2 regions of the Paenibacillus sophorae genome follow, and region 2 is predicted to be linked to the other one. Evidence: predicted binding sites of a transcription regulator. Region 2 holds the regulator's gene; the other holds the start of a gene.
The links. The regulator Rex, encoded in region 2, represses fermentation and respiration genes when NADH is low (regulators of the CRP and FNR family bind a similar motif). The targets are predictions, from matches to a motif close to TTGTGAAATATTTCACAA.
Positions count from the first base shown of each region.

Region 1 (4,201 bases), 730 kb from region 2:
AATCACCCGGGGTCCACGTCGGACAAGGATTTTTACAAGGGGCCAAATGTTCATGGTAAATATATTAAGCTTGGATACTTATCGGAGTACAGTTCAATAGAAGTAATATTTGATTCGATCAGCCGGTAATCGTCCAGCGTATTGAAAGCAGCGTTTGTCTCAATCATTGTTATTACTTTTGATACTGTTTCAGGATCACGAATCTTCTTCCCGTTCTCATTAAACTCTACGGCGGTTGGACTAAATTCTTCCAGGCTGATTTCGGTAACATTCACTTCTTTATATATAAAAGCAAAAGCCAGCTCATCGTCTTGAACTGCCAGCCACTTGGCGCTTTCCATACCCGGTATTTCGTAAAATGAAGTTCTGGTTTCACCTTTTGCTCCTAATTTTCTGCCATGGGTTTCGGTCCTCAGATGCTCTGAATCATTCTTGTATGTTCTTCCGTTATACAGGAGAATATTGCCATTATCCGAAATCTGAACACTTCCCCATGACCTATGCGCATTCGTAATCTGCAGATGTATCAGATATACCATTACTAAGACTAATAAAATAGGGATGCCTATAAGCATATATAATTTTATATTGCGTTTTGGCATTAAGATTCACCTCCCTTAATAGAAGCCCCCTGCAGCTTATCTACGGGTATTCCTTATGTAATGCTGAACATATTTATCGCACAGCAGCTTTGTCGCTTCTCCATTTGTCATATTGTGGGAATCAAAATTAAATAAATAATTGGTGAAGCCCATCTGAAAAATTTTGTCATGGACCCGCTCAATCTCCAAAGGAGAAAATACTTCTGCGGGATTTCCCACGGCCGTATAGCCAATCGGCACAAAGAAAGATTCAGGGCAGCAGGTTCCGATATGCACGACAGCGTTAACGCCGATCATGCACCCTTCTCCAAGCTCAGAGCCCCCAAAAATAGTTGCTCCCGTGGCAATGAAGCTGCCTTCTCCAATGATCGCTCCGCTCACATGAGAGTGTGGCCCGACGAGAACATGATCTTCAATTGTCAGCGGATGTCTTTTGGTCGCTCTTAGCACCGCATTCTCCATGATTATGCATCTCCCGCCTATTTGCAGAGGCGATCCCTCAGAGCTTATTACGGCTCCGGATAAAACAACGGTTTCTGCTCCGATGGATACGTCGCCATTAATAATAACGCCTTCCATAATAATAGCCGACGGGTCTATATTGACTTTGGAATGCTGTGAGAAACTCAATTTCGATCCCTCCGATTCTGATTAATCCCTATTGGCCGCATTGCAGATCACATTAGCCGATACAATATATTCTGACAAAAACAGGTACCCAAATATGTGAAAAATATCTCTTAATAAAGAAACGAATTCGAATCAGTCCGATCAATCCATCCTAAGTTCTTCATAAATTCCACATACATTTTTTATACAATGGGCCAGGTAAGTTAAATCTATCTACTGGGGGAGTATCAAAAAATGAGCATGACGCATTACATGTCCTTGCTTGCGGACAATCAGCCATGGAATTTGATTATATTCATGGCCATTCCCGTGATTTTTGCCGAAACGATTACTGTAACCGAATTCTTTATCCTCTTTGGCAAAAACACGCAGGGCGGACTCAGAAGCTTTAACCGCATTTGCAGCATCCTGGCCGGACTGTATTTTACAGGAATCTTTATCTACTTGTTCCCCACCGCGTTTATCCCTCTAACCGTAAATGGCGAATGGCATACCTGGGTGGACGTTGTTGCTGTAGGATTTTACTTGAGCGGTGTGTTCTTCTTATTACCCCTCGCTCTTCTTGATCTTGGCATCATCGCCCGCAACCGTTCCGCAGAAGGAAAATTGAAGCTTCACTTTATCCTCGTCAGCGGATTTCTCATTGTGGCCCACATCGCAATGATATTCGGGATGGTCAATCCGGAAATCATTGGGGGAATGGCCGGTATGAATCATTAATCAGGAATAAAACAAGACTTCGGAGCCGAACTCCGAAGTCTTGTTTTTACTCCTGTTTTTACTCCTGTTAGTAAAGAAGGATCAGGCAAGCCGCCCCATCTCATGCAGCTCATCAAAAATAATCTGTGTAACCGCTGATACACGGTCCCGGTCATTATAGGTTAACCAGGCCAGTTCCTCGATTTCCGATGCCGGACTCAGTACTCCTTCGAACTCTGCGGTGTAACAAGTCATTTTCACCTGAATCCCGCCAGTCTTCGCGTGAGCTTCCGCTTTGAACGTCCCGAAGTAGATGACCGTTTCGGGCTTGATCCGAACGGATAATTCCTCTTCTATTTCCCGCAGCAGCGTATCTGTATCACTCTCGCCGGGCTCTCTTTTTCCACCAGGTAAATAATAAGTATCTTTTCCTTGGGAACGGGCGCATAACAATTGGCCCTGATTCATGGATATCCAGGCAATTTTATCGATTGCGGTTGTCATCCTATGCGCCTCTCGCTTCATTCTTTATGTTGCATGGCGAAGTCTCGTTTGTTTCTCCCGAAGCCGCCTGATGCACACGCCCGCCGCCTAATTTGAATACCAGAATGCCGCCGATAATAACCAGCACCCCGAGCAATTGTTGGAATGTAAAAGGAACTTTGTTCAGGCCCATCCAGCCCACTGAGTCCCATAATAGAGCGCAGCCAAGCTGTGAGATCAGAACGATGGAGATGGCATACGTAGGACCAAGCAGCCTGATCCCCAGCGTCAGACAGATAACTACACCCACCCCGATTACACCGCTGATCCAGTACCAGGGCTTCATGTTCTCCAGGCTAAACAGCCGGCCCCCTTCAAAGATCAGGCCAAAAGTCAGCGAAGCCGCAAAGCCCATTCCCAGCACCAACGCCGTTGTGGCCCAGGAACCTGTATGTTCATTGACTTTACTGTTAAAAACATTTTGCATGCTGACAAGTGAACCCGCAACGAGCGCGAGTAACAACCCTTGAATCATAAGCAGGATGCCTCCTATTCATAAATATTGTGATTAGCCAGCGCGCTTAAGCCTTCCTTATCTTTAACAAGGATGAGCCCTTTGCTGCGTTCAATTAGGCCTTCCGTGCATAATTTTTGAATGATCCGGTTCAGATGCCGATAGCTGGTTCCAATAAAATTTGCCACATCGGTTAGACGGAAGCTGTTAAGCTGCCCCGGAATCTCGGAATCGGAATCGTCATAGGAAACCGACAGCAGATAACTGGCCAATCGTACCTCCACCGGGTGCATCATATTAAAGCTCAAAAAGTTGGACTTCACGTAAAACTTCCGGGTGATGACGTGCAGTAAAAAGTTCAGCAGCGGCGGGTAGTCTGCGGCGTATTTTTCAAGCATGCGATAAGGAACGCCAATCATATTGACCTGCGATACCGCCTCGACCGTATTGATAATCGGGATATGCTGGATATACTCAATGTCCCCGATCACCTCAGTCGGCGTCTTGAACGAAATAATCAGGATTTTGCCCTCCTCGGAGGTGGTATATACTTTAATCTTGCCCTTTACAAGCACGTACAGAACCTGTGAAGGCTCTCCCTGGGAGCAGATCAGTTCACCCTGATCAAAGCGGTACAGCGACAAATACGGCATCAAAGCTTCATTAAATATCGTTTCCAACTGATAAGTTTGTAAAAAAGAGTGCAGCTGCTTCTGATCCTGTATTTCTTTCATAATCCGCATTCACCTCCAGCCCGTGACCTTGTTGCCCTTAAATTGCGGCGTAAACATATTATCAAAATTTAAGTATGATTACACCGGCGATCATCATTCCGAGGCCGAAGAACTGCGGCAGCTTCATCTTTTGCTTCACCACGCCAAACCAACCGTTCGAATCAATTAAAAAGGTCAGGCACAACTGGGCAATCAGCACCGCGGATATCGTAAAGGTAACCCCGACTTTACGAATTGCCGTTACTTCGCTGAAAATAATGACAGCCGCAAACGCGCCGCCAATAAGATATAATGGTTTGACTTGCTTCAGCCCCTGCCGTCTTCCGTCCCGGACAAACAGGAGGATAAGCAAGGCCATAATAAACCCGGTTAACTGGGTAACTGTGGCGGCTTGCCAAGTTCCAATATCTTGACTGATCCGGGAATTAGCCACTCCCTGCAGCGTAATACACGCCCCGCCCAACAACGCAAATAACAGCCCTCTCATTTCTTAACCTCTCCTCTGATGTTAGCTCTGATCCTAATTAAATGATATCTCC
Region 1 is NZ_CP076607.1:3,839,314-3,843,514, forward strand. It holds gene KP014_RS18090 (hypothetical protein) at 51-602, opposite strand; gene KP014_RS18095 (gamma carbonic anhydrase family protein) at 639-1,232, opposite strand; gene KP014_RS18100 (DUF6803 family protein) at 1,467-1,952, shown strand; gene KP014_RS18105 (NUDIX hydrolase) at 2,034-2,435, opposite strand; gene KP014_RS18110 (DMT family transporter) at 2,437-2,949, opposite strand; gene KP014_RS18115 (Crp/Fnr family transcriptional regulator) at 2,964-3,662, opposite strand; gene KP014_RS18120 (DMT family transporter) at 3,724-4,149, opposite strand.
Region 1: KP014_RS18100 (DUF6803 family protein) is a predicted target of Rex. The motif match lies at 1,327-1,344, and genes of this name have one in related genera.

Region 2 (4,201 bases):
CTAGGCTATTTGCTTCCAGCTATTTACCAGAGCGTCCGCACGGGGCAAAAGGTAATGGTCAGCACTCATACGATCAATCTTCAAGATCAGCTCCGTGAGCGCGATGTTCCACTCTTGACCGCAGCCGTTCCTTTTCCGTTCAAGGCTGCTGTCTTCAAGGGTAGGGGACACTATTTGTGTCTGCGCAAGTTTGAACATAAAATAAATAAAAAGGATTACGCATCCCCGAGAGAGGATACTCTAACATCGGCGCAAATGATTGTGTGGCTCACGCAGACCGAATCGGGCGACGACGAAGAGCTGAATTTAAGCGGCCGGGGCGGCGATTTCTGGGAAACGGTGGCGAGCGACACGGACTCCTGCCTGGGACGGTCTTGCCCATGGTTCCGCAAATGCTATTACCATCGCGCCAAGCATGAGGCGGGCAACGCCGACGTGGTCATTACGAACCACTCGAAGCTGTTTGCCGACATGAAAGCGGGCCATCAGCTGCTTCCTGCCTATGAGTACCTTGTGATTGACGAGGCGCATCAATTGGAGGAAGTGGCCGGCAAGCACCTGGGCATGCATATGAAGCATTTTACCGTCTCGCATACGCTGAACCGCTTGTACAAAGACAGCCGCACCGGCCAACTGCCTGCTCTCCGGCAGATCCTCCAAAGCTCGGGCAGTGAGCAGGCCACCGAGTGGAGCGGGATCATCGACCGGCTGTACCCCGACCTCCTTACCGTAAAAGAGGCGTGGGATCTGCTCAGCGATAGGCTGTATGCACTGATACCCGAACGGTCCGACTCAGCGGCGGGAGAAGCGGGACAATTGGTGCATCGTCTTCTACCCGCCAAGAAGCCCAAAGGCTGGGAAGAGCTTGTTTCACTGGAAAGTACACTAAACTTGTCTTTAAGTGATATTATCCGCAAAGGCGATAAAATGCTTTCCGAAATGCGTGACCAGGAAGGCCAGTCCTCGGCCGACAGCCTTGTAACCGATGTTGGCGGGCTATTCAAGGATTTGGCTGATATCCGCGAGCAGGTACGTTTTTTTATGGGCATGAATGACGAAAATGTTGTATATTGGCTGGAGGCAAATGGAAATTACCGCAGCAAATCACTGCAGCTGTATGCCGTGCCCGTCGATGTCAGCGCGCAGCTCAAGGAGCTTTTCTTTGATAAGAAAAAAAGCGCCGTCCTGACGTCGGCAACCTTGTCCGTCGATAAATCGTTCCAGTATATGATCGACAATCTGGGTTTAAACGAAGCCCAGGAGGAAGGAAAGCTATCGACCGTACTGCTTCCTTCTCCCTTTAGGTACCGGGATCAGGCGCTGCTGGTCATTCCGCGGGATTTTCCAAGTGTGAAGGGAACCGTCGGCGACGCCCGGTTTGTCGATACGCTCGTTCATTCCCTGGCTGAAGCCGCAGTGACGACTCGCGGGCGCATGCTTGTGCTGTTCACGTCGTATAAGATGCTCCGGCAGGTATACGACCCTCTGAAGGAGGCACTCGCCTCCGAGGATATAGCGGTGCTGGGACAAGGCGTTGAAGGAGGCAGCCGAAGCAAGCTGCTCCGCCGGTTCCAGGAGAATTCCTCTTCTGTCCTGCTGGGAACGAGCAGCTTCTGGGAAGGAGTCGATATTCCCGGCGACGCACTAACATGTCTGGCAATCGTCAGACTGCCTTTTCAGCCGCCTAATCATCCGCTCGCGGAAGCGAAGGCCGAACTGCTGCAGGCACAGAAGAAGAACCCCTTCATGAAACTGTCCGTGCCTCAGGCCGTCATCCGTTTCAAGCAGGGCTTCGGCCGCCTTGTACGGACCGCACAGGATCGTGGCATTGTTATTGTTTATGATACCAGAGTAATCGAATCTTATTACGGAAAGTATTTCCTGTATTCCTTACCGGGACCTAAAATGGAGCATATGGCGACGGAACAAATGGTCCCCCGCATCGCCGAATGGCTGAAGCAAGACGGCGTATCCTAAGCGGGATGCTCGATTGGCCATTGTACAACATAGGCCAATCATTGTCTTTGCTTTTAAGGTATTCGATCGGCCATTGTACAACATAGGCCGATCTGCCGATTTTAATCTTTATGCGGGTTATACTGTAAGTAGATTCCGCCAATTGTCAAGCGTGTCCCGTCAGGGACGAAAAGCGATCCTTCATCCGCCTGATCAAGGTCCAAGCCCAACTTTCGCTAACGCCAATTTGCCGTTAGCGGGTGTCCAGAGGGCGGCAGCCCTTGGGGCCCTCCCTTTTAGGGAGGGTTTGGGAGGGTCCTATTAAAATGTAGGAGGAGAACTCATGAAATCGGACAAAATATCTGAAGCCGTCGTGCGCAGATTGCCTGTGTATCTGCGTTTTTTGAACGACCTGCAAAAACGCGAAATCGCCACTGTTTCTTCTCAAGAACTCGGACAGCGACTGGATTTAAATCCTGCGCAAATCCGCAAGGATTTGGCCTATTTTGGCGACTTTGGCAGGAAGGGCATTGGTTATGACGTACCTTACCTGATCGAAAAAATCCGTCACATCCTGAAGCTGGACCAGCAGATTAATGTTGTTCTGGTAGGAGCCGGGAATCTGGGTCAGGCGCTGTCCAATTACAATATTTATCTAAAAGACACAATGAAAATTACGGCCGTCTTTGATTCCTACCCGCCGAAGATCGGGACCAAGATCAATACGTTGACCGTTCAGCCTATGGAAGAGCTTGCAAGCACCGTACGTGAGCAGGGCATTCGCATAGGCATTATTACTGTGCCCGAGCAGGAGGCGCAAAAAGTAGCGGATATTCTCATTGGAGCAGGCATTGAAGCCATTCTGAATTTCGCTCCGGTTATTCTGAAGACACCGCCCGAGATTCGCGTGCATGCGGCGGACTTTACGACCGACCTGCAAAGTTTGGCTTACTATCTGCATGAAGGAAAGGACGAAGAAGAGCATGGGTACTAAATGGATGATCCGAAACGGAAAATTTGCCGTGCCTGGCGCGGATAAGCCTGTTCTTGAAGGATATATGGTAATTGATAACGATTTGATTACGTACATAGGGGAAGAACCGCCCGTTCTTGAAGAAGACGTGCCTGTCTTTGAAGGCAACCGCCTGCTGTTCCTACCGGGGCTTGTCAATACGCATGGGCACGCGGCGATGTCGCTGCTGCGCGGTTATGGAGACGATCTGGCCCTTCAAGTATGGCTTCAGGAAAAAATGTGGCCAATGGAAGGGAAATTCACCGGAGACGATGTCTACTGGGGAACCGCACTCTCGGTGCTGGAAATGCTAAAGGGCGGAACAACGACGTTTCTCGATATGTATGATCATATGGACCGGGTGGCTGAGGTAGCGGAAGCATCCGGAATACGCGCAGTCCTGATGCGCGGCGTCATCGGGCTGTGCCCGGCTGAGGTGCAGAATCAGAAGCTTGCGGAAGCGGTTGCTTTTGCAAAAAAATGGCATAACGCGGCGAGCGGGCGGATTACCGCCATGATATCGCCTCATTCGCCGTATACTTGTCCTCCGGATTATATCGAGAAATTCGTTCAGGCGGCGCATGACCTTGACCTGCCTATTCATACGCATATGTCGGAAACACGGCGGGAAGTGGAACAAAATGAAGCGGATTATGGCCTTCGGCCCGTTGCCCATCTGGAGAAGCTCGGGATGTTCACCCGGCCGTCGCTTGTGGCGCACGCCGTCCATCTGAACGATGAGGAAATCGAAATTCTTGCGCGTAATCAGGTTGGCGTCTCGCATAATCCGGGCAGCAATCTGAAGCTGGCAAGCGGCGTGGCGCGCGTTCCCGAACTGCTGAAGGCCGGTGTTACGGTATCGCTCGGAACGGATGGCGCGGCAAGCAACAACAACCTGGATATGTTCGAGGAAATGCGCCTGGCCGCACTGATTCATAAAGGAGTGTCCGGTGATCCGACGGCGGTTCCCGCAGGCGAGGCCCTCCGTATAGCTACGGAGTATGGCGCAAAGTCTGTATTCCTTAATCAAGTGGGCAGGCTCGCCCCGGGAATGAAAGCCGATTTTATCGCCATCGATATCGACCAGCCCCATCTGCTGCCGCATACGGACCTGATATCTCATACGGTATACTCGGCTAGCGCGAAGGACGTAGAGCATGTATGGGTCGATGGCAAGCAGATCATTAAGCACGGGGAATGCCTGACCTTGGACGAAGAGGCGATCCGCCGCAA
Region 2 is NZ_CP076607.1:4,571,195-4,575,395, reverse strand. It holds gene dinG (ATP-dependent DNA helicase DinG) at 1-1,977, shown strand, start outside; gene KP014_RS22115 (redox-sensing transcriptional repressor Rex) at 2,300-2,950, shown strand; gene KP014_RS22110 (amidohydrolase) at 2,940-4,201, shown strand, end outside.